DNA from 4 places in the Streptomyces flavusporus genome. Region 2 is predicted to be linked to each of the others. Evidence: riboswitches for the same ligand, from Rfam matches in the RefSeq annotation. Region 2 holds a riboswitch; each other region holds the start of a gene.
The links. A riboswitch is a leader RNA that binds a small molecule or an ion and turns the genes downstream of it on or off. The one in region 2 is predicted to bind cyclic di-AMP.
Positions count from the first base shown of each region.

Region 1: it holds a riboswitch for cyclic di-AMP, as region 2 does, so the genes downstream of both, ACKTSN_RS27885 (transglycosylase family protein) here and ACKTSN_RS18580 (C40 family peptidase) in region 2, are expected to answer to the same signal.
Region 3: it holds a riboswitch for cyclic di-AMP, as region 2 does, so the genes downstream of both, ACKTSN_RS06550 (M23 family metallopeptidase) here and ACKTSN_RS18580 (C40 family peptidase) in region 2, are expected to answer to the same signal.
Region 4: it holds a riboswitch for cyclic di-AMP, as region 2 does, so the genes downstream of both, ACKTSN_RS12745 (M23 family metallopeptidase) here and ACKTSN_RS18580 (C40 family peptidase) in region 2, are expected to answer to the same signal.

Region 1 is NZ_CP176503.1:5,877,020-5,884,448, forward strand. It holds gene ACKTSN_RS27865 (SurA N-terminal domain-containing protein) at 1-446, shown strand, start outside; gene ACKTSN_RS27870 (nucleoside triphosphate pyrophosphohydrolase) at 511-1,569, shown strand; gene ACKTSN_RS27875 (cytochrome P450 family protein) at 1,624-2,904, shown strand; gene ACKTSN_RS27880 (transglycosylase family protein) at 3,107-4,105, shown strand; cyclic di-AMP (ydaO/yuaA leader) riboswitch at 4,288-4,456, shown strand; gene ACKTSN_RS27885 (transglycosylase family protein) at 4,461-5,156, shown strand; gene eno (phosphopyruvate hydratase) at 5,511-6,791, shown strand; gene ACKTSN_RS27895 (FtsB family cell division protein) at 6,925-7,401, shown strand; gene ACKTSN_RS27900 (DUF501 domain-containing protein) at 7,421-7,429, shown strand, end outside.
Region 2 is NZ_CP176503.1:3,940,944-3,948,372, reverse strand. It holds gene ACKTSN_RS18590 (hypothetical protein) at 97-450, shown strand; gene ACKTSN_RS18585 (tellurite resistance/C4-dicarboxylate transporter family protein) at 472-1,461, opposite strand; gene ACKTSN_RS18580 (C40 family peptidase) at 1,721-2,908, opposite strand; cyclic di-AMP (ydaO/yuaA leader) riboswitch at 2,917-3,088, opposite strand; gene pcrA (DNA helicase PcrA) at 3,395-5,860, shown strand; gene ACKTSN_RS18570 (M23 family metallopeptidase) at 5,926-7,429, opposite strand, start outside.
Region 3 is NZ_CP176503.1:1,306,183-1,313,611, forward strand. It holds gene ACKTSN_RS06545 (SGNH/GDSL hydrolase family protein) at 1-160, opposite strand, end outside; gene ACKTSN_RS06550 (M23 family metallopeptidase) at 373-1,389, opposite strand; cyclic di-AMP (ydaO/yuaA leader) riboswitch at 1,392-1,551, opposite strand; gene ACKTSN_RS06555 (alpha-galactosidase) at 1,859-3,928, opposite strand; gene ACKTSN_RS06560 (tyrosine-protein phosphatase) at 4,132-4,929, shown strand; gene ACKTSN_RS06565 (DUF6126 family protein) at 5,053-5,172, opposite strand; partial or broken gene ACKTSN_RS06570 (XRE family transcriptional regulator) at 5,169-5,783, opposite strand; gene ACKTSN_RS06575 (aspartate aminotransferase family protein) at 5,844-7,271, opposite strand; gene dxs (1-deoxy-D-xylulose-5-phosphate synthase) at 7,268-7,429, opposite strand, start outside.
Region 4 is NZ_CP176503.1:2,662,809-2,670,237, reverse strand. It holds gene ACKTSN_RS12760 (DNA gyrase/topoisomerase IV subunit A) at 1-857, opposite strand, end outside; gene ACKTSN_RS12755 (M16 family metallopeptidase) at 1,194-2,540, shown strand; gene ACKTSN_RS12750 (M16 family metallopeptidase) at 2,537-3,925, shown strand; cyclic di-AMP (ydaO/yuaA leader) riboswitch at 4,129-4,293, shown strand; gene ACKTSN_RS12745 (M23 family metallopeptidase) at 4,307-5,071, shown strand; gene ACKTSN_RS12740 (GntR family transcriptional regulator) at 5,260-5,955, shown strand; gene ACKTSN_RS12735 (HPr family phosphocarrier protein) at 6,170-6,451, opposite strand; gene ACKTSN_RS12730 (GNAT family N-acetyltransferase) at 6,631-7,429, shown strand, end outside.

The DNA of each region.
Region 1 (7,429 bases), 1.9 Mb from region 2:
ACGCGCAGGCCATCGCCGACACCGGCACCCTGTCCCGCGACACCCTGCACAACATGGTCCTGGACCGGGTGCTGCACCGTGCAGCCCAGGACGCCGGCGTCACCGTCAGCCGCAAGGAGGTCCAGGAGATGCGGGCCGGCCTGGAGGAGCAGGTCGGTGGTCCCAAGGCGCTTCGGACGGCCTGGCTGCAGCAGTACAGCATTGCGCCGGAGCGGCTGGACGAGAACCTCCGCCTCCAGCTCGAGGCCCAGAAGCTCGCCGCGAAGCTCGGCACCGACACCAGCCAGCCGGCCTTCTGGAACGCCCTGTCCAAGGCTTCCGAGAAGCTGAACGTCGACCTCAACCCGCGCTACGGCACCTGGGACGTCGAGCGGAGCAGCCGCGTCGACCAGCAGGCGCCGTGGGTACGGGACGTCACGACGGCGCAGGCGCAGCAGCCGGCGTGACGGTACGGCGGCCTCCCTGTGGACAACTCGGGGACTTGTCGGCGGCGTGGGTTACGTTCGGATCGTGAACGCAACCAGCTTCGAAGGCGCCCCGGACACGAGCCCCGACCTCACCCCCGGCCGGATCGTCCTGCTCACCACCAGTCACCGTGTCGCGCCCGGCCTGCTCTCCTGGCCCGCGTGGCAGGCGCTGCGCACCGCCGACCGGGTGCTCTGCGCGGACGCGGCACACCCCCAGCTGCCGTATCTGCGCGAGGCGGGGATACCCGTGGCCGAGGAGTCCCCGACCGCCGAGGAACTGGTCGACGTGTGCGCCGACGGGCACACCGTGGTGGTCGTCGCCACGGGCGAGGGCGAGCCCGCGCTGACCGACGGCCTGGCCCGCCTCGCCGGCACCGGACGCGTCCGGATGCCGGAGCTGGAGCTGCTCCCCGCCTCCTACGACCTGCCGGGCGCCCGCCTCCTCGACCTCGTGCAGGTCATGGACCGCATCCGTGCCGAATGCCCGTGGTCGTCCCGGCAGACCCACCAGGGCCTGGCGAAGTACGGCATCGAGGAGGCGTACGAACTCGTCGAGGCGATCGAGGACGGCGACCGCGACGAGCTGCGCGAGGAACTCGGTGACGTCCTCCTCCAGGTCGTCTTCCACGCCCGGATAGCCGAGGAGAACCCGGACGCGCCCTTCTCGATCGACGACGTGGCGGCCGGCATCGTCGCCAAGCTCATCCACCGCCATCCGCATGTCTTCGGGGACGAGACGGCCTCGACGCCCGAGGAGGTCAAGGAGCACTGGCTGCGCACGAAGGCGCAGGAGAAGCGGCGTACGTCGGTGACGGAGGGCATCCCCCTGCACCAGCCGGGCCTGGCCCTCGCGGCGAAGCTGGCGTCCCGGGTGCGTACGGCGGGTCTGGAGGTGCCGCTGCCGAAGACCGAGGGCGTCGGGTACGAGCTGCTGGCGCTGGCGATACGGGCCGAGGCGGAGGGCGTCGACCCGGAAGCGGCGCTACGGGCGGCGGCGCGGGCCTACCGGGATGCGATCAGGGAGACCGAGAGCCGGGGACAGCGGACGGATTCCGACACAGCCGGGACCGGCGACCGACGTCACCCACCGACCGGCGACTGACGTCACTCGCCGACCGATGTCACCCGCCCGTCCGCCTCCGGATACCGTCAACGGGTGACCAGCCAGCCCCACCGCCCGAGCCCCCACCAGGACGCCCCCGAGCTCTTCACGTGGGAGTTCGCCACCAACCCCTACCCGGCCTACGCCTGGCTCCGCGAGCACGCCCCCGTCCACCGGACACGGCTCCCCAGCGGTGTGGAGGCCTGGCTGGTCACCCGTTACGCCGACGCCAAGCAGGCTCTCGCCGACCAGCGGCTCAGCAAGAACCCCGCCCACCACGACGAGCCCACGCACGCCAAGGGCAAAACGGGTATCCCCGGTGAGCGCAAGGCGGAGCTGATGACGCATCTGCTCAACATCGACCCGCCGGACCACACCCGCCTCCGCCGGCTCGTCTCCAAGGCCTTCACGCCCCGCCGCGTCGCCGAGTTCGCGCCCCGTGTGCAGGAGCTCACCGACGACCTCCTCGACCGGTTCGCCCGCAACGGCTCCGCCGACCTCATCCACGAGTTCGCCTTCCCGCTCCCCATCTACGCCATCTGCGACCTGCTCGGCGTCCCCCGCGAGGACCAGGACGACTTCCGGGACTGGGCGGGCATGATGATCCGGCACGGGGGAGGGCCGCGGGGCGGGGTCGCGCGGTCGGTGAAGAAGATGCGCGGCTACCTTGCCGACCTCATCCACCGCAAGCGTGAGTCGCTCTCCGCCGAACCGGCCCCGGGCGAGGACCTCATCTCCGGTCTCATCCGCGCCTCCGACCATGGCGAGCACCTCACCGAGAACGAGGCCGCGGCGATGGCGTTCATCCTGCTGTTCGCCGGGTTCGAGACAACCGTCAACCTGATCGGCAACGGCACCTACGCCCTGCTCACCCACCCCGAACAGCGCAACCGCCTCCACCGGGCCCTCGCCACCGGCGACCGCAGCCTCCTGGAAACCGGGGTCGAGGAACTCCTGCGCTACGACGGCCCGGTGGAGCTGGCCACCTGGCGGTTCGCCACGCAGCCGCTCACCATCGGCGGGCAGGACATCGCGCCCGGCGACCCCGTGCTCGTCGTACTCGCCGCCGCTGACCGGGATCCGCAGCGGTTCGCCGATCCGGACACCCTCGACCTCGCCCGCCGTGACAACCAGCACCTCGGCTACGGGCACGGCATCCACTACTGCCTCGGCGCGCCGCTCGCCCGCCTGGAGGGGCAGACCGCCCTCGCGACCCTCCTCACCCGCCTCCCGGACCTCCGACTGGCCGTGGACCCCGGCGAGTTGCGATGGCGCGGCGGCCTCATCATGCGCGGACTGCGCACGCTGCCTGTGGAGTTCACTCCCATCTCGTAAACCGGCCCCCCGGCCCCGGATTCGACTGGAACCCTCCACTCCGGCACCGAAAACGTGACACGACCTCAACTCTGTGATCTTCACGTGATCTGTGCGGCATTAACTTGTGACAAGTGATCGACTGCCGATACGTTCACCCAGCAGCGCGACGTCGAACACCACCCGCCGCGCCGGTCACTGCTGTCTCGCGAAAGGTCCCCGCATGCTCTCCGGGAACGGTCGTCACCGTCGCCCCCGTCAGGCTCCGGCTCTCGTTGTCGCGGCCGGCGTGACCGGGTCCGCCATCGCCATCCCACTCCTCGGCGCCACCGGCGCGAGCGCGGCCAGCGGCACGACGTGGGACCGGGTGGCGGAGTGTGAGAGCGGCGGCTCCTGGAGCGCCAACGCGGGCGACGGGTACTACGGAGGACTGCAGTTGTCCCAGGAGAACTGGGAGCGGTACGGCGGCCTCACGTACGCGGCCAGAGCCGACCAGGCCAGCCGTTCGCAGCAGATAGCCGTCGCCGAGCGGCTCCTCGCGGACCAGGGCGTGGGCGCATGGGGCACCTGCGGGCTCACCGCCGGTCTCGACGCCGACAAGGATTCGGCCGACGTGGACACGGGTGTGGCCGGTGACACCTCGTCGGACACTTCCGAGAGCCTGCGCAACTCGCTCGGCTTGTCCAACTCGTCCGGTTCCTCCAGCTCACCCGATTCATCTGATTCGGCAGAGTCTTCGCCTGAATCCACCGAGCCGTCCCCTTCATCTGGCTCGTCATCGAATGCGGCGGACGGTTCCGCGAGCCCGACGCCCGCCGGCTCCACCTCGGACAACTCGCAGGGATCCGACAGCTCGCCCACAGTCACCCCAAAGGCAACGGACTCGGACAACTCGGGGCAGAGTGAAGGCGATTCCGGTCTGATCGACACCGGTACGGGCAAGCATCGCGGCGACAGCGCCGACGAGGATGCCGCCGGCGCTCGTACGACCGAGTCCTCGGGTCGCCACGCCTCGCGCGACAGCGCCTTCGCGCGCGATGTCGCCGACGGGTCGTACACCGTGCGCGAGGGGGACAGTCTCTGGGGTATCGCCGACTCCCATGGCGTCCAAGGGGGATGGTCCGTGCTGTATGCGGACAACAAGGAGATCGTCGGCGCCGACCCCAACCACATCATCCCCGGTCAGACGCTGGATGTCGGGGGCGAACCGGGCGAAAAGTAGCGGGAGTTCACGTCATACTTCGCGCCTAATGTCCTGTTTGGTGAAAGTGTGGGATGAGTCTCAGAGGCCCTGATTCTCTTTGAAATTCCGCCAATCGCGTGTCTACGGTCATGACCGCTCGCCAACGCGAGCCCCGGCTGCCGCAACGCCGAATCCTGCCAGCGGCCGTTCGGGAACAGTCGTCGCGTCAAGCGCCGTAGGCAGGAGCGGGGGACCCAAGGTAAGCGCCGCACCGGACAGTTGAGCCGGTACGGCTTGGGGTGAAGTCACGCCTCTCCACAGGGGCGTGGCCGGGCAACTCAACCGGCCCGAACCCGACAGCTCACCTCGCAGGCGTCGGTGAGGGGATCCATCCATGCTGTTTTCCAGCAAGGGCAAGCACCGTCGTCCGTCCAAGGCTGCTCGCGTCATAGCCGTCGTCGGCGTCACCGGCGCCGCCGCCGTCGCGGCCCCGCTGATGGCGGCCGGCAGCGCCTCCGCCGCCACCACCTCCGAGTGGGACGCCGTCGCCCAGTGCGAGTCGGGCGGCAACTGGTCCATCAACACCGGCAACGGCTACTACGGCGGTCTGCAGTTCTCCGCCTCCACCTGGGCCGCGTACGGCGGCACGCAGTACGCCGCCACGGCCGACCAGGCCACCAAGGAGCAGCAGATCCAGATCGCCGAGAAGGTGCTCGCGGGTCAGGGCAAGGGTGCCTGGCCGCACTGCGGCACGGGCCTGTCGAACGCCACGTACACCGGCGGTGGCGCGAGCGACTCCTCCTCGGAGGGCTCCTCGCAGAGCGGCACCGAGACCACCACCCGCTCGACCGAGCAGCAGCCGGCCTCCCGTTCGCAGGAGCGCCCGGCGCAGAAGACCGTCACCACCCCGACCGGTGAGAAGGTCGAGAAGGGTGACGGCGAGTACAAGGTCGTCACCGGCGACACCCTCAGCACCATCGCCGCGGAGCACGACGTCAAGGGCGGCTGGGAGAAGCTGTTCCAGCTGAACAAGGGCATCGTCGAGGACGCCGACCTCATCTACCCGGGTCAGCAGCTGCACCTGAAGTGATCCGGATCCACCCGGGTCGGCAGCTTCGCCTGACCTGAAGTGATCCGGGCTTCGCAGACCCCCGTGAGGGTCCCCCGTCCCCACAGGCCCCCGCCCCGGTGCGTGTTCCCCCGTACGCGCCGGGGCGGGGCTTTTGTGTCACCGCTCGTGCCTCGTTCTTCGCTCGGGGCCCTCGTTCTTCGCTCGGGCCCTCATTCTTGAGGAACCGTCTTTGTTCCGTTCGGAAACAATTTACGATCGGTTTCGTCCACGGGGTGGGCGACCGGCTGGCCGATCCCACGGAGCCGGTTAGGCTCATCTCGCAGAGCCGCTGCGGTCCTGCTAAACCGCGTCACATCCACGAAGGAGATGCTCGTGCCGTCCATCGACGTCGTCGTAGCCCGGGAAATCCTGGACTCCCGAGGCAACCCCACGGTCGAGGTCGAGGTCGGCCTCGACGACGGCAGCACGGGTCGTGCCGCCGTCCCGTCCGGCGCCTCCACGGGCGCCTTCGAGGCCATCGAGCTCCGCGACGGCGACCCCAACCGCTACCAGGGCAAGGGCGTCGAGAAGGCCGTCCTGGCCGTCATCGAGCAGATCGGCCCTGAGCTGGTCGGCTACGACGCCACCGAGCAGCGTCTGATCGACCAGGCGATGTTCGACCTGGACGCCACCGACAACAAGGGCTCCCTCGGCGCCAACGCCATCCTCGGCGTCTCGCTCGCCGTCGCGCACGCCGCCTCCGAGGCCAGCGACCTGCCGCTCTTCCGCTACCTGGGCGGCCCGAACGCGCACCTGCTGCCGGTGCCGATGATGAACATCCTGAACGGCGGCTCGCACGCCGACTCCAACGTGGACATCCAGGAGTTCATGATCGCCCCGATCGGCGCGGAGTCCTTCTCCGAGGCCCTGCGCTGGGGCACCGAGGTCTACCACACCCTCAAGAAGGTCCTGAAGAGCAAGGGCCTGGCCACCGGCCTCGGCGACGAGGGCGGCTTCGCCCCGAACCTCGGCTCCAACCGCGAGGCCCTCGACCTCATCCTCGAGGCGATCAAGGAGGCCGGCTACACCCCCGGCGAGCAGATCGCCCTCGCGCTCGACGTCGCCGCGTCCGAGTTCTACAAGGACGGCTCCTACCTCTTCGAGGGCAAGGCGCGCTCGGCCGCCGAGATGACCGAGTACTACGCCGAGCTGGTCGACGCCTACCCGCTGGTCTCCATCGAGGACCCGCTGTTCGAGGACGACTGGGAGGGCTGGAAGACCATCACCGCCAAGCTCGGTGACAAGGTCCAGCTCGTCGGCGACGACCTGTTCGTCACCAACCCCGAGCGCCTGGCCAAGGGCATCGAGGAGGGCGCCGCCAACGCCCTGCTGGTCAAGGTCAACCAGATCGGCTCGCTGACCGAGACCCTGGACGCCGTCGAGCTCGCCCAGCGCAACGGCTTCAAGTGCATGATGTCCCACCGCTCCGGCGAGACCGAGGACGTCACCATCGCCGACCTGGCCGTCGCCACCAACTGCGGCCAGATCAAGACCGGCGCCCCGGCCCGCTCCGAGCGCGTCGCCAAGTACAACCAGCTGCTGCGCATCGAGGAGATCCTCGACGACGCCGCGATGTACGCCGGCCGCAGCGCGTTCCCCCGCTTCAAGGGCTGAGCAGCGCTTCAAGGGCTGAGCAGCGCTTCAAGGGCTGAGTAGCGCCTCGTAGGAAGCGTCGTACACGTACGTCCCCGTACTCGGTCCCGTACCGTGTGCGGGGACGTACGCGCGTGTGTGACGGGAGTGGGAGATGGCCGCCAGGGACCGGGACCGTTTCTCCACCACGACCAGGATCCGGCTGCTCGGCGAGCAGACGGCCGCCCGCGTCTACCGCTCCCAGACCCGCCGCCAGGCCCGCCGCTCCCGGCTGACCGGCCGCGCCGCACTGCTCGCGCTCGTCGTCTGCTCGCTGGTGGTCGCCCTCGCCTATCCGATAAGGCAGTACGTCGCCCAGCGCGCCGAGATCGCCGACCTCCAGCGGCAGCAGGAACAGGCCCGGCAGCGGGTCGAGGAACTGCGCGACCTCAAGGCACGCTGGCAGGACGACGCGTACGCGGAGCAGCAGATCCGGGAGCGACTGCACTATGTGATGCCGGGGGAGACCGGTTACATCGTGATCGACCCGGACGCGGCACAGCAGTCGCGCGCCGACTCCGGCGCGGCCGACCGCCCCTGGTACGCGAACGTCTGGGACGGCGTCGACAAGTCCGACGCCTCCGACCAGTGAACACAAGAGAAAGAACGTCATGGAGACC
Region 2 (7,429 bases):
GCATCCGCGTCCCGCGTCCCGCGCCCCAGACCGCCGGGCGCCGGGTCGGCGGGCCGGTGCCGGGTGGTGCCCGGGCCCTGATTAGGCTCCGGCTCCATGGACGTACTCATCAACCTCTTCGTCGGCCTGCACATCATCGGCATCGCCGCCCTGCTCGGCGGTTTCTTCACCCAGATGAAGGCGATGGGCGAGGGCACCGCCCGATTCGGCCCGGGGATGCTGCACGGTGCGCTGATCATGCTGGTCACCGGTGTGCTCCTGGTCGGTCTCAACCAGGCCGACGACCAGTCCGTCAACAACATCAAGATCGGTGTGAAGCTGGCCCTGCTGATCGTGATCCTCGGTCTCGTCTACGTGAAGCGGGACGAGGAGAAGGTGGACAAGGGTCTGTTCGGCCTGGTGGGCCTGCTGACCACGGCGAACGTCTTCATCGCGGTGCTCTGGACCTGAGCCCCGGCCGAGGCCCGCGGCTCACGGTCCGGGGTGCCCGGGCGCCGCGGGGCGTACGGCCTCCCGGGCGGCCGCGACCGCCCCGACCGCAACCGCGAGCCATGCCGCCATCGTGATCCACAGCAGCACCTCCCCGGGCCACTCGAGCCATGAGACGTCGACAGCGGCGGCGACGGCCAGGGCCGCCACTGCCGTCATACCCATCGAAAAGACCGTGGACCAGCGGCGCACGTCGTAGCGCAGACGCGGCCGGACCACCTCGCCGACGAGCAGTACGGCGTACCAGCCCAGGCCGAGGGTCAGCAGGGCGACGGTCACGGTCCGCAGGACGCCGCTGTTGTCGTCGTTCCAGAGGTACAGGCCCGGTCCGTCGGCGGCGATGAGCTTGGCCCCGGCGAGCGCCGAGATCGCTGCCGCACCGCCCGCGACCCACTGGTCCCCCGGTCCCTCGATCACCTGCCGCAGATCGAAGCGGGCCAGGGCGAGGCCGTACAGCACGAGGCCCAGCCAGAAGAGTACGAGCGCCGCATGTGCGAGCCACGCCGCCGACTCGGCCTTCGCGAGGGTCGCGCCGAGCACGGCGAGCCCCTGTGTCGCCACCGTCCCGAGGAACACCGCCCCTGGCATACGCCGCCGCTGCCGGTGCCGCACGACGGGCACGAACAGCACCGGCCACAGCAGCGTCGCCAGCGCCAGCAGCGCCGCGGCCAGGGGCTGCCGGTCCAGCGCGGAGAAACGGGTCCCCAGCACGGCGGTCGCGGCGACGGCGGTGAGCACCGCAGGCGTTCCCGCCTCCGTCATCCAGCGCTCCCGCTGCCGCAGCAGCCGTGTGACGAAGTCCGCCGCCAGGGCCAGCCATGCCGCGCAGGCCGCCACGAGGAGGATCCGGGACAGGACCTCGTAGCCCGTCAGGTGCAGGGCGACCGAGACGATGCCGGTCGCCATGACGGCGGCCCCGGCCGCCGGCGGATGCTGCGCCCACCAGGCGCGGAGGGGGGAGGAGCCGGGCATGCGCCGATGCTAAGGAGCCCCGCGCGCCGCGCGAGCGGGCCACGCGCGCAGGCACGTGGAAAACCACGCGGGCGCGCGGCAACGGGCTCACACCGAGCGTGCGCCGTTTCGGCGGGCGCGCGAGCCTGCAGGCGCCTCTCGTACGCGCCTGCCCGACAGCACCCCCCACGCGCGCGTGCCTGCGTAAACCCGCCACGCGCGCGTGCCCACGGAAGCCTCCCCGGGGCGTGCCATCCGGCCCGCCCCTTGCCTCCGCCCCTCAGGCCGGTCGTACCACGCTGTGGATGGACGACTCCCCGTCGTAGTAGATCGACTCCTCGCGCACGTACGCGCCGGGCTTCGGGGCGTGGATCATCATGCCGTTGCCGATGTAGATGCCGACGTGGGTGACGTCGTCGTAGAAGAAGACCAGGTCGCCGGGCTGGGCGGCCGCGAGGGAGACCGTGGTGCCCGCGTTCACCTGGTCGTAGGTGGTGCGCGGGAGGGAGACGCCGGCGGCCTTCCACGCGCCCTGGGTGAGGCCGGAGCAGTCGTAGGAGTCGGGGCCGGTCGCGCCCCAGACGTACGGCTTGCCGATCTGCGCGCGGGAGAAGGCGAGCGCCTTCTCGGCCTTGGTGGCGTACGAGGAGTCGGGGGCGGAGGTGCCGGAGCCCGTCTCGGTCCCTGTGCCCGTATCCGTGGAGGAGCCGCTTCCGGTCTCCTCCTGCTGCGCGGCGGCCTCCTGGCGCTGCCGCTCCTCCTCTGCCTGCTGCCTGGCGAGCTCCGCGGCCTTGCGCTCGGCCTCCTCCTGCTTCTTCTTCTCGATCGCCGCCAGCCGCGCCTTCTCCTCGGCGGTCAGTTGCGACAGCAGTTCGCGCGCGTCGGCGAGCTTCTTCTGGACGGTGGCCTTGGCCGTCTTCAGATCGCTCTGCGACTCCGTGAGCGTCTCGAGGCTCTCGGTGGCCTCCTGGCGCTTCTCCATCGTCGCGGACTGCTGGGTGAAGTAGTCGTCGACCGCGTCCTTCTGACGGCTGGTCAGCCTGCCCATCAGCTGGGTCTGGTCGAAGTAGTCCTGCGGCGAGTCCGCGAGCAGGAAGGTCGCGGTGTCGGGGGCGGAGGCGCCGGTCCGGTACTGCGCCGCCGCGTACGAGCCCAGCTCCTCGCGTGCCTCGTTGAGCTTCTGGGTGCGCTGGGCGACGTCGTCGAGGAGGGTGTCGACCTGCTTGCGCTGTTTCGCGGTCTTCTCTTTGGCTGCGTTGTACTTCTCGGTCGCCGACTCCGCCTGGCGGTAGAGGTCGTCGACCTTCTTCTCGACTTCTTCGAGGCTCGGCTTGTCGTCGGCCGAGGGGGTGGCATTGGCCGTCTGGGAGAGCAGGGCCACAGACGTGAGGGCAGCCGTGGCAAGCGCGGGGGTCCGTATGCCTGCGACGCGCGCGCCCGTGGGACGCGACTTGCGGTGCGACGCCAAGGGAGGCGACTCCTTCCATGGGCCGCCTACCGGGTTAGCTGTCGGGTTCGGGCGGGTGGTTCGGAAGGGTTGCCCTACGGTCCCCTCCCGGGAAGGGAGTTGGACCGATTCACCCCAGAGTCGGTTGGGTCCCCGGCTCCGGCAGCCACGGGGGCGCACCGGACTCGGCGGAGGCCGTGCGGCCCGGCGACGTTCGCCGGTGGGGGTCGTACGGCCTGCCCGGCACGGTAGCCAACTCGTGTGGTGTGTGTGAAGGTTGGTGGGTGATATGCCCGATACATTTTCGTGACCTCCAGTCAGTGGTCGCGGGTGGTAGTGGGGTGGGCTCGGAGAGTAAGCCGATGTGGGGTGGGTAGGGATGGAAGGTTGTCGGCCGCTGCAGCCGATGTGATTCCGGCCTCACCGCCAAGATCGACGGTATTCCGGCCGGGGATGTTCTCGGGGCGGCCGCGGGTTGTCAGTGGGGCGCCCTAGACTCGGAGAGCGATGAGCAGCCTCTTTGACGACAGCTTCCTGGCGGACCTCCAGGCCCCGCGGGCCCACGAGGAGCACCCGCCGCCGCCCGAGGACGATCACGTTCCGGAGTCGATCCCGGACGATCTGTTCGGCGGGAAGTTCGACGTGCCCCCGGACCGGGACGCGTACTACCGTGACGGCGCCGCGCGTCCGGCCGTGGACACGGCAGCGCTCCTGGAGGGGCTGAACGACAACCAGCGCGCCGCCGTCGTCCACTCCGGCTCCCCCCTGCTCATCGTGGCCGGCGCCGGCTCCGGCAAGACCCGCGTGCTCACCCATCGCATCGCCCACCTCCTCGCCGAGCGGGGCGTGCACCCGGGCCAGATCCTCGCGATCACCTTCACCAACAAGGCCGCCGGCGAGATGAAGGAGCGCGTCGAGCAACTCGTCGGCCCGCGCGCGAACGCGATGTGGGTCATGACCTTCCACAGCGCGTGCGTGCGCATCCTGCGCCGGGAGAGCAAGAAGCTCGGCTTCACGTCGTCGTTCTCGATCTATGACGCCGCCGACAGCAAGCGCCTCATGGCCCTGGTCTGCCGCGACCTGGACCTCGACCCCAAGCGCTACCCGCCCAAGTCCTTCAGCGCCAAGATCAGCAACCTCAAGAACGAGCTGATCGACGAGGAGGACTTCGCCGCCCAGGCCACCGACGGCTTCGAGAAGACCCTCGCCCAGGCCTACGCCCTGTACCAGTCGCGACTGCGCGAGGCGAACGCCCTCGACTTCGACGACCTGATCATGACGACGGTCAATCTGCTCCGCGCCTTCCCGGATGTCGCCGAGCACTACCGCCGCCGCTTCCGCCATGTACTGGTCGACGAGTACCAGGACACCAACCACGCCCAGTACGCCCTCGTACGCGAACTCGTCGGCACCGGCGAGCACGTACCACCCGGCGAGGGCGACCTGCCACCCGCCGAGCTGTGCGTGGTGGGTGACGCCGACCAGTCGATCTACGCCTTCCGCGGGGCGACCATCCGCAACATCCTCCAGTTCGAGGAGGACTACCCGGACGCGACGACGATCCTGCTGGAGCAGAACTACCGCTCCACCCAGACGATCCTCTCCGCCGCCAACGCCGTCATCGAGCGCAACGAGTCCCGCCGCCCGAAGAACCTCTGGACCAACGCGGGCGCGGGCGCGCGCATCACCGGCTATGTCGCCGACACGGAGCACGACGAGGCCCAGTTCGTCGCCGACGAGATAGACCGCCTCACAGACGCGGGCGAGGCGAAGGCCGGGGACGTCGCCGTCTTCTACCGGACGAACGCTCAGTCCCGTGTCTTCGAAGAGATCTTCATCCGCGTCGGCCTGCCCTACAAGGTCGTCGGCGGCGTGCGCTTCTACGAGCGCAAGGAGGTCCGGGACGTCCTGGCCTACCTGCGCGTGCTCGCCAACCCGGAGGACTCGGTCCCGCTGCGTCGCATTCTCAACGTCCCCAAGCGGGGCATCGGCGACCGCGCGGAGGCGATGATCGACGCCCTCTCCCAGCGCGAGAAGATCAGCTTCCCGCAGGCACTGAAGCGCGTCGACGAGGCGTACGGCATGGCCGCGCGCTCCACGAACGCCGTCAAGCGGTTCAACACGCTCATGGAGGACCTCCGGACGATCGTCGAGTCCGGCGCCGGCCCCGCGACGGTTCTGGAGGCAGTGCTCGAGCGCACCGGCTACCTCGCCGAGCTGCAGGCCTCCACCGACCCGCAGGACGAGACCCGGATCGAGAACCTCCAGGAGCTCGCCGCCGTGGCCCTGGAGTTCGAGCAGGAGCGCAGCGAGGGCGAGCAGGGCACCCTGTCCGACTTCCTGGAGCAGGTCGCGCTGGTCGCCGACTCCGACCAGATCCCGGACGAGGAGGAGGGCGACGGCGTCATCACGCTGATGACCCTGCACACCGCCAAGGGCCTCGAATTCCCGGTCGTCTTCCTGACCGGCCTGGAGGACGGCGTCTTCCCGCACATGCGTGCCCTCGGCCAGACCAAGGAACTGGAGGAGGAGCGCCGCCTGGCGTACGTCGGCATCACGCGCGCGCGTGAGCGGCTGTATCTGACGCGCTCGGCAATGCGGAGCGCCTGGGGGCAGCCCTCGTACAACCCGCCCTCCCGCTTCCTGGAGGAGATCCCGGCGGCGCATGTGGACTGGAAGCGCACGGGTGGTTCCCCGGCTCCGGCGGGCCCGGTCTCGGGCGTGGCGGCGTCGCTGTCGTCGTCCCGCTCGCGCTCGTCGGCGTCGGGCGCGTCCGGGTTCGCCACGCGCCGGACCGCCGAGAAGCCCGTGGTCTCCCTCGCGGTGGGGGACCGGGTGACGCACGACCAGTTCGGGCTCGGGACCGTCGTCGCGGTGAAGGGCACCGGCGCGAACGCGGAGGCGACGATCGACTTCGGGGACACCAAGCCGAAGCGACTGCTTCTGCGGTACGCGCCAGTGGAGAAGCTGTAGCTGTTCCGGGCGGTACGAAGTGAGCCCCCGCTCACTCGGCGGGGGCTCAGGGGAAGCTTCGGGGCTTACGTCGGCTCGATCCCGTGGCTGCGCAGCCAGGCCAGCGGGTCGACCGCCGAACCGCCGCCCGGCCGCACCTCGAAGTGCAGATGCGGTCCGGTCGAGTTGCCGGAGTTGCCGGAGAGCGCGATCGGGTCGCCGGCCTTGACGGTCGTACCGGACGCGACCTGGTAGCTGGAGAGGTGGCAGTACCAGGTCTCCGTGCCGTCCATCGCCGTCACGATCATCATATTGCCGTACGCGCTGTTGTACTCCGTACGGACGGTGCCGTCGGTCGCGGCCATCACGGCCGAGCCGTACGAGACCGGGAAGTCGATGCCGGTGTGCACGGACATCCAGTTGATGCCGGCCTGGCCGTAGTAGGCGCTGAGCCCGTGCTGTGCGACCGGCAGGGCGTACTTGGGACGCAGCCGCTCCTTGCGGGCTGCCTCCGCCGCCGCCCTCTTCTGCTCGGCCGCCTGCTGCGCCTTGAGGTCGATGCGCTCCTGGGTACGGCTGGCCCGGTCGGCGAAGTCGTCGGCCTCCGCCGTGAGGCTCTCGAGCTGGGTGTCCAACTGGTTGTTGGCGGCGGACGGCTTCACCGCCGGGGCGTCCGCCGCGGTCGTCGACGCGTCCTGGTCGTCGCCGCCGAGGTTGCCGACGGAGGCGGCGGCGATGCCCGCCACGCCCATGACACACGCCGAGGGCACGGCGACGGTCAGCAGCGCCGAGCGCTTCGCGGGCGTACGGCGACGGGAGCGGGCCCCGCTGCGGGAGGCCGCCCGCGAGACCGGGGCCGGCGTGACCTCCTCCTGGTCGTCGAGGAGGGACGGGGGCGTGGTGGGCGTCTCGCCGGTCACGCCCGACTCGCCGTCACCCGCGTTCGGTTCGTCGTGGTCGACGTGCTCGAAGGTGGCAGTCGCCTGCTGGTCGAAGGACTCGGCGTGCGAGCCGAAGTTCTCGGCGTGGTGCTCGTAGGACTCGGCCTGCCGCGGAAAGGGTTCGGCGTGCTGCTCGTAGGCGTCGGTCGTGGTGCCCGTGGTGCCGTCGGAGTTCCACTGCGTGGCGTCGTACGCGCCGGAGTCGAAGGTCTGCGTGCCCCATTCCCACTGGTGGGTCTGGTCGGCGGGGCTGCCGGTCTGCTGCTCCGGCTGGAGCCATGCGCTCGCGTCCCACTGGCCGCTGGCGTCGGGCGCTCCCGCCTGCTGCGGGATGAGGGGGAGCTGCTGGTGGCCGGTGCTCCAGGCGGTTGTGTCGTAGGCGCCGGTGTCGTAGGCGGCGTGATGCTGGGCCGCGTACGGGTCGTAGTCGAGGGTCTGGTGGTTGCCGGTGGACCACTGGGTGGCGTCGTACGCGCCAGTGTCGTGACCACTGCCCGTGAGGTCGCCGAAGAGGGGGTCGGTCTCGAACGTCGTGGTGGTGGCCGCGGTGGCGTGGCCGCCGGTGTCAAATCCGTTGGCGGTGTAGGCACCGTATGTGGTGAAGTCGCCGTACTGGGCTTCCTGCGTGCCGTACGGCGCATAAGGCGCC
Region 3 (7,429 bases), 2.6 Mb from region 2:
CGCGCACGGCGAGGTTCGTGTACTGGAAGTCACCCTCGGCTCGGCGGTCCGCGAGCAGTACGGCGAAGCGGTCGGCCCAGCCGACGAACGCCCCGCCGGGGCCGGGGTCGCCTACGCCCTCGGTGAAGCTGTCCCCCACCGCCACGTACGACCCGATCACTGATCTGCTGTCATTCTTCGAATCGTCTGCCACGTCGGGACATGATTCCGCGTCGAATGTGACCTACGCGACCGTAGGAAGGGGTTGACGGTCGGTGAGATAAGCCACTGCCAAAGGATTGGTCAATTGCGGAATAACCCCTGCGTCCGCACACACCGAAGGCCGGACCCGGGGATCGGGGTCCGGCCTTCGGTGTGTGCGAGGCGCGTGCGTCAGCCGACGGAGACTCCGTGCGAGCGGAGGTACGCGACCGGGTCCACGTCCGAGCCGTAGTCCGGAGTGGTGCGAATCTCGAAGTGCAGGTGCGGGCCGGTCGAGTTGCCGGTCGAACCCGAGAAGCCGATCTGCTGGCCCGCGGTCACGGTCTGGCCGCTGGAGACGGACAACGAGGACAAGTGGGCGTACTGGGCGTAGTAGCCGTCGGCCAGCTTGATGACGACCTGGTTGCCGTACGCACCGGCCCAGCCCGCGGAGACGACCGTGCCGGCGCCCACGGCCTTGAGCGGGGTGCCCGTCGGGGTGACGAAGTCGACGCCGGTGTGGTAGCCGCTGGACCACATGCTGCCCGCCACCTTGTAGGCGGTGCTGACGGCGGCGCTGTCCACGGGGGCGGAGAAGCCGGTGGAGGTGCCGGCGGCGGTCTGGGCGGCCGTCGACGCGTTCGACGAGGAGGACTCGGCGGACGACGACTGGTCGGACGACTTCGCCGAGGACTCCGTCGAGTTCGACGACTCCGACGACTTCGACGACTTCGACGCCTCGGAGGACTCAGACGACTCCGACGAAGAGGAGGAAGGAGACGAAGGGGACGACGGCTTGTCCGTGCTCGCCGCGGCCTTCTTGCCGATCGTGAGCTTCAGGCCGGGGTGGATCAGCGACGGGTTGTCGCCGACGACCTCACGGTTGTCCTGGTAGAGCTTCTGCCAGCCACCGCTGACGTTCTGCTCCTCGGCGATCTTCGCAAGGTAGTCGCCGACCTTCACCGAATAGGTCTTCACACCGGCGTTCTTCGCGGCGGACTTCTTTTCGGCGGCCTTCTTCTGAGTGGCGGCCTTCTCTGCGGCGACCGACTGAACGGCGCTTTCCGGAGCGGACTGCGCAGTGGCGGCATGGGCGCCGGTGGCCCCCATCAGCGGGAGGGCGAGTGCGGCGCCACCGGTTCCGGCAATGGCGATGGAACGGGTGAAACGCTGGATCTTCGGACGGCGGTGCTTACCCTTCGCGGGCATGGCGAATTCCTCTCCGGCGCCTGCGAGGTGAGCTGTCGGGTGCGGGCTGGAGATGCCCGGCCGCGCCGAAACGCGGCTGTACCCCTAGCCGTTCCGGAGACCGGAACAGGCATTTGTACCTGTGGGTCCCCCGCTCCTGCCGTACACGGGTGAGTTTGCGCGGGCACCGGGCGGCGGCAGGATTAGGCGTCCGCCCGGATCGGTGTGGAACGTAAGCGACCGAGACGCAACGGGACAAGCAAGAGGTTCCGCGCGAACGCCTACTTCTTGATCAGTTCACCGAATTCACGGTCACCCTCCGTGAATTCCGGAAACGTCACATTCCGCAAATGCCCTTGAAAAGCGCTTGAATTACGTGGACATGACGGGCGACTCACGGTCACGGATATGACGCTGCTCACGTGACGTCGCTCCAGGTTCCTTTATTCCCGACCGAGTTGGAATGAAGAGGTCAATTCGGACAGAAGAGTCAGATGCGGCGCAGTCGGAGAACCGTCGCATCGAGGTCACCCCGCAGTCCGGTGCGCAGTCCGTGGTGCAGCAGCACGGCACCCCGGTGCACTTCGCCCGTTTCGCGGCATTCGTACGACGCGGTGGGGTCGAGACCGCGCAGCCGCAGCGCCGGGACGGGTTCCCCGTAGCTCTGCGCCTGAAGCCATGCGAGTACGACGGCCTCGTCGCCACGTACGTACTGGACGGCGCTCAGCCCACCCCGTGGCGGCCGCAGCCGGTGGAGGTCCCCGCGCTGCACGAGTGGCCGGATCTCCTTGTAGAGCGCCACCCAGTCCCGGGCCTCCGCGAGTTCCTCGTCGGCCCACCGGGTGAGGTCGCCCCCGACGCCGAGCACCCCGGCCATGGCACTGACGAAGCGGAAGCGCAGCGAGCTGATCCGGCCGTTGAGCTGGGTGTTGGGACTGTCGGTGACCCAGGCGGCCATCATGCGCGCGGGGTGGATCTGACTGAAGCCGTCCTGGATGGCGAGCCGATCGAGCGGATCGGTGTTGTCGGAGGCCCACACCTGGTCGGTACGGCTCATCACACCGAGGTCGATGCGACCGCCGCCACCCGAGCAGGACTCGAAGGCGACACCGGGGTGGGCCGCCCGCAGCCGGTCCAACAGGGCGTACACGGCGCGCACATGGTCGACCCACAGTCGCTGCGGATATGGCTCACCGGGCCAGCCGGCATCGGTGAAGCAACGGTTGAAGTCCCACTTGACGTAGTCGATCGGGGCGCTGGACAGGAGCCCGTGCAGCTGCTCCCAGAGGTAGTCCTGCACATTCTCCCGCGCGAGGTTCAATACGAGCTGATTGCGAAGTTCTGTCCGCTTTCTCCCGGGTTGGAACTGCACCCAGTCCGGGTGGGCGCGGTACAGCTCGCTGTCGGGATTGACCATCTCGGGCTCGACCCAGATCCCGAACTGCATCCCGAGGGCGTGCACGTCGTCGGCGAGCGGCTTGAGTCCGGTCGGGAAGCGGTCGGGGTTGGGTGTCCAGTCGCCGAGCCCGGCGCGGTCGCTGGTGCGGGTCCCGAACCAGCCGTCGTCGACCACGAACAGCTCGACGCCGATCGCCGCGGCCCGCCGGGCGAGCGCCCGCTGCTGCTCCTCGCTGATGTCGAACTCGGTGGCCTCCCAGGAGTTGAACAGCACCGGCCGGTCCCGCTCGGCGTCCGGAATGACGTACGCCCGCTGGTAGGCGTGCCAGGCGCGGCTGGCACCGCCGAAGCCGCCGTCGCTCCAGAGGCCGGCGAAGACAGGGGTGGTGAAGGACTCCCCCGCCGCCAGCCGCAGCAGGCCGGAGTCGTCGTAGCCGGCTCCGCCGGTGATCTGCACGCGCGCGTCCGGCAGTTGTGCGACGGCGATCCGCCACGAGCCCGACCAGGCGAGGGCGCAGCCGTAGACCTCGCCGCGCTCCTCGGTCGCGTCGGTGTCCAGCGCCACCCACGGCAGATGCTGGTGGCCGGTGTGTCCGCGGCGGCTGCCGATCACCTTCTCACCGTAGGTGAGGGGGAAGCGCACGAGCCGGGACTCCGCGGCCCAGCGGCCGTGCAGCTGGGACAGCCGCCATGCGTCGCGGTCCGGCAGGGTCCAGGTCGCGGAGTCGGCACGCAGCAGCTCGGCCTCGGGCCCGTCGTTGTGCAGGGTCACCCAACGCTCCACGACGTCGTCACGCATCCGGTAGTGCAGGGTGATCGCCAGTCCGGCGTCGCGAAAGCGCAGCCGCAGCTCCTGGTCCACGGTCTCGTGGGCCTCGAAACGCCACTCGGTGCCGCGCCGCTCGTCGGTGCGCACGGACAGGGCGGGCCGCACGAAGCGAGGACCGCCCTCGACGGGATACTCCTCGCGCCCGTCGAGCGGCGACTCGAAGGGCCAGTAGTCCGGCAGTGGGCGCACGGCGAGGGCCTCGGCGTCGGCGAGCGCGATCCGCGGGCCCCAGTGCAGATGCAGCAGCTCGTCGTCGTCGGTGAGGTGGACGGCATAGCTGCTCGTGGGCCCCGACAGCAGCCACGTACGCCCGTTCTCGGCGATCTCCAACATCAAGCCCCCACAGATTCCGACAGCTCCACTCAAGCACCAACATCATCAAGGGCAACGGGCGTCCGGGGCAACGCCTGTGGACAACTCGTCCAACGGCCTGTGACCTCCTGTGGACAACTCATTGCCCCAGGAATCCATGTCGTATCGTCGACTGCGTGCCCGTCGACGAGCCGCGCCGACGGGGCCGATGGGAGGGAGCCCCCGTGACGCAGCAGGTGCCGTCGACCGAGCCCGAACTGGCCGGAGTGCGCAACTTCCGTGACGTCGGCGGCCTGCCGACGGTGGACGGCCGACGGGTGCGGTACGGGGTGTTGTTCCGCAGCGGTCACCTCGCGCACGCCACCGACGAGGACGCCGAGTTCCTCGGCTCCCTCGGGCTGCACACGATCTTCGACTTCCGCAACGCGGCGGACCAGAAGCTCGAGGGCCCCGACGTCGAGCTGCCGGGCGTGCGCAATGTGAACCTGCCGCTGACGGACCCCGCGGACGGCGCCGAGTTCTGGAAGATGGTCCGGGACGGCGACCTGGACCAGCTGCGCACGATCCTCGCGGACGGCAAGGCGGCGAACCGGATGATCACCTCGTACCGCACGATCATCAAGGAGCGCACGACCGAGCACTCCCAGGTGCTGCACGCGCTCGCGGAGGACAGCGTCCCGGCCCTGATGCACTGCGCGGCGGGCAAGGACCGCGCCGGCCTGTCCATCGCCGTCACGCTGCTCGCCCTCGGTGTGGAGCGCGAGGCCGTCCTCGCCGACTACCTGGAGTCGAACGCCAAGCACCGCCGCTACAAGGTGCACCGCAGCAGCACCTCCGCCTCCGCCTACTCCCCCGAGGTCATGGAGCTTCTCAGCCCCCTCTTCGACGCGCGCGCCGAGTATCTGACGGCGGCCATCGAGACCATCGACGAGACGTGGGGCGGCGTCGACACCTACCTGGAACAGGGACTGGAGCTCGCCCCGGAGACCCGGGACCGGCTGCGCGCGCGACTGCTCGACTGAGCCGGACCTTAGGGCCTGTCCGGCGGATCATGCCGCAGACGCGGGGTCTGGCACGCCCATCTGCGCCGATGAGTCACCGCCGGTTTCCTGCGACCTGATCCGCCGGACAGGCCCAGTGCGGCCCTACTTCGCCCCCACCTCGAAGAGCAGGTAGAGGAAGGCGGCGAAGACATGTCCCGCCACGATGTAGATGAACAGCCGGACCCAGATGGCCCGCGGGAACTTCTGCTCGATGTCGCTCATGGCGTTTCTCCCGTAATAGGGCCGAGGCACAGCGCGGCCGTGGGGCTCTGCAGCAGGGTGTGGACGAAGAGGAGCTCGACCCCGTCGGGGTCCTGGGCGGCGATGCGGTGCGGGGTCAGCGAGTCGAAGTGAGCGCTGTCCCCCGGCGCGAGCAGGTGCGCGGTGTCCCCGGCTGCCGGACGGGACGCGGAGGCAGTGCCTGCGTGCCGCGTCCCCGTCGGCAACTGTCTCATCGGCTCCGAGACGGTCGTACCTTGAAGTTCTCTCCCGGGCGGACCTGGGAGATTCTCCCCTGGATCGCTCCGGGGAGTTTGACAGGTCACGCCTGTCCGACGACGACCCTTCCGGCCGCCGGAGCAAGTGCGGGACTCACTCGGGTTGTTGGGGACTTGATCGTCGTCGCCCCCAACGACGCACCGAGCGTATCAGACGCATTACGGAGCGATACAACAGGGCTCCATGCCGTCAGGCCGAGGCGGCGAGAGTCCGGCGACGCGGGCGGCGGCCTCCAGGGTGAGGCCGGCCCGTCGGCGCAGGGCGCGGAGCTGCGGGGCGACCACCGGCAGACCGTCGGCCGGCTCGGCCCCGGGTTCGGATGCGGAGGAGCTCATGCCTCCATTCAGCCGGAGACTTGCCAAGTGGGCAAATTTATTGCCTACAAGGCAAAACCCTTATCGGTTGGTGACCGCCTGCTTCACCAGCGTCTTCCCGAAGTCCCACACCAGCCCGCCGCCGTTGTGCGCGTCGTCCATCACGGCCGTGAACGCGTCGACGAACCGGTCCACCTCCCGCTCGCCGATGATCAGCGGCGGGATCAGCTTGATGACCTCCAGATGGTCGCCGGAGACCTGGGTGAGGATCCGGTGTCGCTGAAGCAGCGGTACGACCACCATCTGCGCGAACAGCCCCTTGCGGGCGGCCTGCAGCATGGCCCAGCGGCTGCGCAGCTTCAGCGACCGGGGCCGACCGAACTCGATGCCGATCATCAGTCCCCGGCCGCGGACGTCCGCGAGCATCTCGTACGTGTCGGTCAGCGCCGCCAGCCGGGACCTGAGCAGCTCGCCGGTGGTGCGCACGCCCGCGACGATCTGCTGGTTCTCCATCACCGACAGCACCGCCAGGCCCGCCGCCATGGCCTGGGCGTTGGACCCGAAGCTGGCCGAGTGGACCAGCACCCGGTCCATCGACGAGTAGACCTTCTTGAAGATCCAGTCCCTGCCCAGGGTGGCGCCCACCGGCACATAGCCGCCCGAGAGGGCCTTGGCCACGCACACCAGGTCCGGCTCGACGCCCTCCTCGTGCTGGTAGGCGTAGAAGTCGCCGGTCCGGCCCAGCCCGGTCTGCACCTCGTCCGCGATGAGCAGCGCCTTGTGCCGGTGGAGCAACTCCTGGGCGGCGCGCAGATAGCCGGGCGGGGCCTCGTGCACGCCCTTGCCCTGGATGGGCTCGACGATCAGGGCGGCGACGTCGCCCCGCTTCAGTTCCCGGGCCAGGGCGTCGAGGTCGCCGAGCGGCACGGCCGTGTCGGGCAGCAGCGGGGCGAAGCCGTCGCGGAAGCCCGACTCGCCGTTCACGGACAGCGAGCCGGTGGTCAGTCCGTGGAAGGCGTGCGTGCAGTACAGGATCCGCGGCCGGCCGGTGACGTACCGGGCGAACTTCAGCGCCGTCTCGACGGCCTCGGTGCCGCTGTTGCCGAAGAACACCCGGTCCAGGTGCGGGCTGTGCGCCAGCAGCCGCTCGGCCAGCAGGCCGGGCAGCGGCTGGCAGTCGAAGCGGGTGAGGTCGGCGAGCTGGGCGTCGAGGACGTCGTGCAGCGCCTTGCGGACCACGGGGTGGTGGCGGCCCAGGCCCATCACCCCGAAGCCGGCGAGCATGTCCAGGTAGTCGTTGCCGTCCGCGTCCCAGAAGTAGGCGCCCTCGGCCCGCTCGTAGACCTTGTCGAAGCCGATCGTGTGCAGCATGCGCGGGAGCTGGTGGTTGAGGTACCGGGCGTGCAGCTCATAGCGCTCGGCTCCGCGCTCGGCCAGCAGCGCGCCGAGGTCGAAGTCCTCGTCGGGCCCCGACTCCGGCGGCTGGGACGCGGATTCCGCGGTTGTCATGGCTGAGTCTCCTTGGACAGCTCTTCCGTCACAGCCGTCTCCCCGGACAGCTTCGCGTGGAGGTCGGTCTCTTTGGACAGTTCCTCCTTGACGGCCAGGCTCGCGCTGATCCGCCCGGCGATCTCGATCGGCGTGAGGCCGATGTCGGCCAGCACCTC
Region 4 (7,429 bases), 1.3 Mb from region 2:
GCGATCACCTTCTCCGGGCCGACGGCGAAGGGCAGCTCGGTGACGACGAGGCCCTTGCGGCGTGCCGTCACGTCCTCCACGGACACTGTCGCCCGCATCTTGAACGTGCCGCGGCCCGTCTCGTAGGCGTCGCGGATCCCGGACAGGCCGACGATCCGGCCTCCGGTGGGCAGGTCGGGGCCCGGGACGTGGCGCATCAGGGCGTCGAGATCGGCGTTCGGGTGCCTGATCAGGTGGCGGGCGGCCGCGACGACCTCGCGCAGGTTGTGCGGCGGCATGTTGGTCGCCATACCGACCGCGATGCCCGAGGAGCCGTTGACCAGCAGGTTCGGGAAGGCGGCGGGCAGGGCCACCGGCTCCTGCTCCTGGCCGTCGTAGTTGGGGGTGAAGTCGACGGTGTCCTCGTCGATCGACTCCGTCATCAGGCTCGTCGCCTCGGCCATGCGGCACTCGGTGTACCGCATCGCGGCCGGCGGGTCGTCGTTGCCCAGTGAGCCGAAGTTGCCGTGGCCGTCGACCAGCGGCACACGCATGGAGAAGGGCTGGGCCATGCGCACCAGGGCGTCGTAGATGGAGGCGTCGCCGTGGGGGTGCAACTTACCCATGACCTCGCCGACGACGCGGGCGCACTTCACATAGCCGCGGTCGGGGCGTACGCCCATCTCGTTCATCTGGTAGACGATGCGGCGGTGGACGGGCTTGAGACCGTCACGGGCGTCCGGCAGGGCCCGGGAGTAGATGACCGAGTACGCGTACTCGAGGAAGGAGCCCTGCATTTCGTCCACGACGTCGATGTCGAGGATCCGCTCCTCGTACGAGTCGTCGGGCGGCGGGGTCTTCGTGCTGCGGCGGGCCATCGCTGCCGGCTCCTCCTGGTTTCTGGTCGCTCGCCTACGGGGCGCTCAGGTCGCTGTCGCGCCCCTTCGGCTCACGCTTGCTGAAGCGTTCGACGGATCTGACGCGGTCCATTGTGGACCGCGCCACTGACAACGCGGACCCTGGACCCCGTCGTCGGCTGCCCGGCCCCGCGCTGCCCGCAGGCTACGCCCTCGCGCCGGGTGACCCGCTTCTCGCTCTCGGCGTACGGGCTCCGGGAACTTCACACCTGGTCGGCGCGCTTGCATACAGTGGCAGGACGGCAGGAAATCGGCGGTTTCACCGACCGCACCGCGATCGAAGGGACGTACATGCCCATGGGTCACACGGCCACAGCCCAGGCAGGCTCCGGCGGCCTGACAGCGACCGAGCACCGCCTGGCCAATGGCCTGCGCGTGGTGCTCTCCGAGGACCACCTGACCCCGGTCGCGGCGGTGTGCCTCTGGTACGACGTCGGCTCGCGCCACGAGGTCAAGGGACGTACCGGTCTGGCTCACCTTTTCGAGCACCTGATGTTCCAGGGCTCCGCGCAGGTGAAGGGCAACGGGCACTTCGAGCTGGTGCAGGGCGCCGGCGGCTCGCTGAACGGCACCACCAGCTTCGAGCGCACCAACTACTTCGAGACCATGCCCACCCACCAGCTGGAGCTCGCCCTCTGGCTGGAGGCCGACCGGATGGGCTCGCTGCTCGCGGCTCTCGACGACGAGTCCATGGAGAACCAGCGGGACGTCGTCAAGAACGAGCGCCGTCAGCGCTACGACAACGTTCCCTACGGGACCGCTTTCGAGAAGCTGACCGCCCTCGCCTACCCGGAGGGCCACCCGTACCACCACACGCCCATCGGCTCGATGGCCGACCTGGACGCCGCGACCCTGGAAGACGCGCGCGCGTTCTTCCGCACGTACTACGCGCCCAACAACGCGGTGCTGTCCGTCGTCGGTGACATCGACCCGGAGCAGACGCTCGCCTGGATCGAGAAGTACTTCGGCTCCATCCCCTCCCACGACGGCAAGCCGGCCCCGCGCGACGGCGCGCTGCCCGAGATCATCGGCGAGCAGCTGCGCGAGATCGTCGAGGAGGAGGTCCCGGCGCGCGCCCTGATGGCCGCCTACCGGCTCCCGCACGACGGCACGCGCGCGTGCGACGCGGCCGACCTGGCCCTCACCGTCCTCGGCGGCGGCGAGTCGTCCCGCCTCTACAACCGGCTCGTACGGCGTGACCGTACGGCCGTGGCGGCCGGGTTCGGCCTGCTGCGGCTGGCCGGAGCGCCCTCCCTGGGGTGGCTGGACGTGAAGACCTCCGGTGACGTCGAGGTGCCGGTCATCGAGGCCGCCATCGACGAGGAGCTCGCCCGGTTCGCCGAGGAGGGCCCCACGGCCGAGGAAATGGAGCGCGCCCAGGCCCAGTTGGAGCGCGAGTGGCTGGACCGGCTCGGCACGGTCGCCGGCCGCGCCGACGAACTGTGCCGGTACGCCGTGCTGTTCGGCGACCCGCAGCTCGCCCTGACCGCCGTCCAGCGCGTGCTGGACGTCACGGCCGAAGAGGTCCAGGAGGTCGCCAAGGCCCGCCTGCGCCCCGACAACCGCGCGGTGCTCGTCTACGAGCCGACCGCCGCCGAAGCTGCCGAACCCACCGACGACCACAACGAGGAGGCGGCCCAGTGACCGAGCTCGCCACGATGGAGTTCCACCCCCAGCCCCGGGCGGGCGAGGCCAGGCCGTGGGCCTTCCCGGCGCCCACGCGCGGGACGCTCGACAACGGTCTGACGGTCCTGCGCTGCCACCGCCCCGGTCAGCAGGTCGTCGCCGTCGAGGTGCTCCTGGGCGCGCCCCTGGACGCCGAGCCGACCGGCCTCGACGGCGTCGCCACGATCATGGCGCGGGCCTTCTCCGAGGGCACCGACAAGCACTCCGCCGAGGAGTTCGCCGCCGAGCTGGAGCGCTGCGGCGCCACCCTCGACTCGCACGCCGACCACCCCGGCGTCCGTCTGAGCCTGGAGGTCCCCGCCTCCCGCCTGGCCAAGGCCCTCGGCCTGCTCGCCGACGCCCTCAGGGCGCCCGCATTCGCCGACAGCGAGGTCGAGCGGCTCGTGCGCAACCGCCTCGACGAGATCCCGCACGAGCTGGCCAACCCGTCCCGCCGTGCCGCCAAGGAGCTCTCCAAGGAGCTGTTCCCGGCGACCTCGCGCATGTCGCGGCCGCGCCAGGGCACCGAGGAGACGGTCGCCGCCATCGACTCCGCGGCCGTACGTGCCTTCTACGAGAAGCACGTCCGGCCCGCCACGGCCAGCGCAGTCGTCGTCGGCGACCTCACCGGCGTCGACCTCGACGCGCTGCTCGGTGACACCCTGGGCACCTGGACCGGATCCCCGGCCCAGCCGCGCCCCGTGCCGCCGGTGACCGCCGACGACATCGGCCGGGTCGTCATCGTGGACCGCCCCGGCGCCGTGCAGACCCAGCTGCTGATCGGCCGCGTCGGCTCCGACCGGCACGACCGCGTGTGGCCTGCCCAGGTGCTCGGCACGTACTGCCTGGGCGGCACCCTCACCTCCCGCCTGGACCGTGTCCTGCGCGAGGAGAAGGGCTACACCTACGGCGTGCGCGCGTTCGGCCAGGTGCTGCGCTCGGCGCCCGACGGCAGCGGCGCCGCGATGCTCGCCATCAGCGGCTCCGTCGACACGCCGAACACCGGTCCCGCCCTGCAGGACCTCTGGACGGTGCTGCGCACGCTCGCCGAACAGGGTCTGACCGATCCCGAGCGGGACGTCGCCGTACAGAACCTCGTCGGGGTGGCGCCGCTCAAGTACGAGACCGCGGCGGCCGTCGCTAGCACGCTGGCCGACCAGGTCGAGCAGCATCTGCCCGACGACTACCAGGCGACGCTGTACCAGCAGCTCGCCGCGACGGGCACCGTCGAGGCCACCGCGGCGGTCGTCAACGCCTTCCCGGTGGACCGTCTCGTGACCGTCCTCGTCGGCGATGCGGCGCAGATCAAGGAGCCTGTCGCGGCCCTCGGAATCGGCGAAGTCACCGTCGTCACGGCCGAGTAGAAGGCCTGACAGCGGCACGCGCGCGTAGGGGCCCTGGTGACGAAAGAGTCACCAGGGCCCCTTTATGTCCCAATTGAGGGAGAGGTTGCCTGTCTGACCTGTGGCATGCGCTACAAAAGCCGTGTTCCGTTTGGGGATTGAAAGATGCCCCGTTTAGCGTCTTCCGGGCTGTCCGTCAGGCAGTGCGCCGCGCCCGCGGCACCGGACAGTCATCGCCGAGTCCCCGAACGGCGCGAGCCAGGGGAGCCGGGGACCCAACGATGCAGTCCCTGGGGTGAATCGGACGCCCGCGCGCAGCGAGGGGGTCCGTAGGAGACCTTCCTGCTCCGAACCCGTCAGCTAACCCGGTAGGCGAGAAGGAAGGAAAGGACCAGCCACTTCATGGCGTTCACCCGCGCCACCGGGAAGCATCGTCGTCCCAGCCGGATGCAGCGCACGACCGCCCGCGCCGCGGGCGTCGCCGCGCTCACCACCACCGGCGTCGTCGGCACTCTGGCCGCCCCCGCGCTCGCCGCCGAGCCGGCGCTCGAGGAGACCGGCCTGCTGCCGGTCGTCACCATCGGCGACTCGGTCGCCGACCAGATCGATGCCCAGGCGGCCGCCCAGCGACAGGCCGCCGAGGAGGCCGCCGCCGAGAAGGCGGCCGAAGCGGCCGCCGAGAAGCGCGCGGAGGAGCGGGCCAAGGAGGCGCGCGAGGCCAAGGAGCGGGCCGCGCGTGAGGCCGAGCGCAAGCGTCTCAACACCTATGTGCTGCCGATCACCAGCTCCTATGTCTCCACCGGCTACCAGTCCGGCGGCTCCCTGTGGTCCTCCGGCAGCCACACCGGTGTCGACTTCCACGCCGCGAGCGGCACGCCCGTCCACGCGGTCGGCTCCGGCACTGTCGTCGAGGCCGGCTGGGGCGGGGCGTACGGCAATCAAGTCGTGATCAAGATGAACGACGGTACGTACACCCAGTACGGCCACCTGTCGTCCATCGCCGTCTCGGTCGGCCAGACGGTCACCCCGGGACAGCAGATCGCCCTCTCCGGCGCCACCGGCAACGTCACCGGAGCACACCTGCACTTCGAGGCCCGTACGACCGCCGAGTACGGCTCGGACATCGCCCCCCTGGCCTACCTCCGCTCGCACGGTGTGAACGTCTGACGACAGGCGGCTGCGCTGCCCGAAGCCCTGGCTCCCCGAGCCGGGGCTTTCGGCGTTTCAGGGGTCTGTTTGTCCAAAAAATATCCATGGATTCCGGCCCGCCATCGGAAATTCCGGCTCTTTGCAATAGAGTCACTGAACACACGTCAATCGTCGACGTTTCACGGGGATTAAGGCGGAGGTCGGTCATGCGTATTCCGGCGCACTCGGTGTGCACGGCGATCCGGGACGACATCGTCGCGGGTGTCTACGAGCGTGGCGGCCGGCTCACCGAGGAACTCCTCGCGCGCCGCTACGGCGTCTCGCGCGTCCCCGTCCGGGAGGCCCTGCGCACCCTGGAGGCGGAGGGCTTCGTGGTGACCCGGCGGCACGCGGGCGCGTGCGTCGCGGAGCCCACCGAGCAGGAGGCCTCCGACCTGCTGGAGATGCGCATGCTGCTGGAGCCGCTCGGCGCCGCCCGGGCCGCCCAGCGGCGCACCGAGGCCCACCTGAAGGTCCTGCGCGGTCTCGTCCGGCTGGGCCAGGAGCGGGCGAAGAGGGGCAACAGCGAGGATCTGCGCTCGTTGGGCGGCTGGTTCCACGAGACGCTCGCCCAGGCCTCCGGAAGCCCCGCGCTGATCGCGATGCTGACCCAGCTGCGGCACAAGATCGCCTGGATGTACGCCGTGGAGGCGCCGGCCAGCCCCGTGGAGTCCTGGACGGAGCACGGCGCGATCGTGGACGCCGTGGCGCGCGGCGACGGCGAGCGCGCGCGGGCCATCACGGCCCTGCACACCGAACGCGCGACCGCCGCGCACCGGCTCCGGTTCGCCGGCGGCCAGGATCGCACCGACCGTGTGAGGACTTCGCAACACCCCGTAAACATGTCCAGCCTTCGGCATTAACATATGCGCCGTATACAAAGAGGAGATATTCGGTGGCGGTGCATTTCCGCTGCCCTTTTCTGGCGCGCCGGGAATTCACGCCCGCGCGTCAGAGGCATGCCCATGTGGAATGCGTCGCACCCGCCGTGGAAAACGCGTGAGGCCGCTGCGGGAAATGACGAAGCCGCGCCGCCCGGGAAGGGTGACGCGGCTTCACTGACCGCCGTGCGGGCGGTCAGACGGTCTCGGGCAGCTCCTCGAGGCCCTCGGAGACCAGCTTGGCCAGGCGGTCGAGGGCCGCGTCGGCGCCGTCGGCGTCGGAGGCCAGGACGATCTCCTCGCCGCCCTCGGCGCCCAGGCTGAGAACGGCCAGCATGGAGGCCGCGTTGACGGGGTTGCCCCCGGCCTTGGCGATCGTCACCGGGACGCCTGCGGCCGTGGCGGCTCGGACGAAGATGGAGGCGGGGCGGGCGTGGAGGCCCTCGGCCCAGCCGACGTTGACGCGGCGCTCAGCCATGTGATGCTGCCCTTCAGGTGTTCAGGGTTGTCTAGACCAGTTTCCCATATCGTGAAGCATGCCCGGAGCGGTCCTTCGTCCCGTCCGGAGGTGGCGTCGGACCGCGGCCTCGGTCCGACTCCCGTCCTTGCACAGACTGCCTCGCGCCGTTGTCGTACGCGAGCCGTACTCTGGGGCGCATGCAGAGCTCGTCGGAGCGGCACGAGTACCCCGCCCACTGGGAAGCCGACGTGGTGCTGCGCGACGGCGGCACCGCGCGCATCCGCCCCATCACCGTTGATGATGCCGAGCGCCTGGTCAGCTTCTACGAGCAGGTCTCGGACGAGTCGAAGTACTACCGCTTCTTCGCGCCCTACCCGCGCCTGTCCGCCAAGGACGTCCACCGCTTCACGCACCACGACTTTGTGGACCGGGTGGGACTCGCGGCCACCATCGGCGGCGAGTTCATCGCCACCGTACGCTATGACCGCATCGGCGCCGACGGCCTGCCCGCCTCCGCGCCCGCTGACGAGGCCGAGGTCGCCTTCCTGGTGCAGGACGCCCACCAGGGCCGCGGTGTCGCCTCCGCCCTCCTCGAACACATCGCCGCCGTCGCCCGTGAGCGCGGCATCCGCCGCTTCGCCGCCGAGGTGCTGCCCGCCAACAGCAAGATGATCAAGGTGTTCACGGACGCCGGATACACCCAGAAGCGCAGCTTCGAGGACGGCGTCGTACGCCTGGAGTTCGACCTCGAACCCACGGACCGTTCGCTCGCCGTGCAGCGCGCGCGTGAGCAGCGCGCCGAGGCACGGTCGGTACGGCGGCTGCTGGCGCCCGGCTCCATCGCCGTCGTCGGCACGGGCCGCACACCCGGCGGCGTGGGCCGCAGCGTCCTCGGCAACATCCGGGAAGCCGGCTTCACCGGCAGTCTGTACGCCGTGAACAGGGCCCTGCCCGAGGGCATCAAGGAACTCGACGGGCTGCCGGCGTACCGCTCGG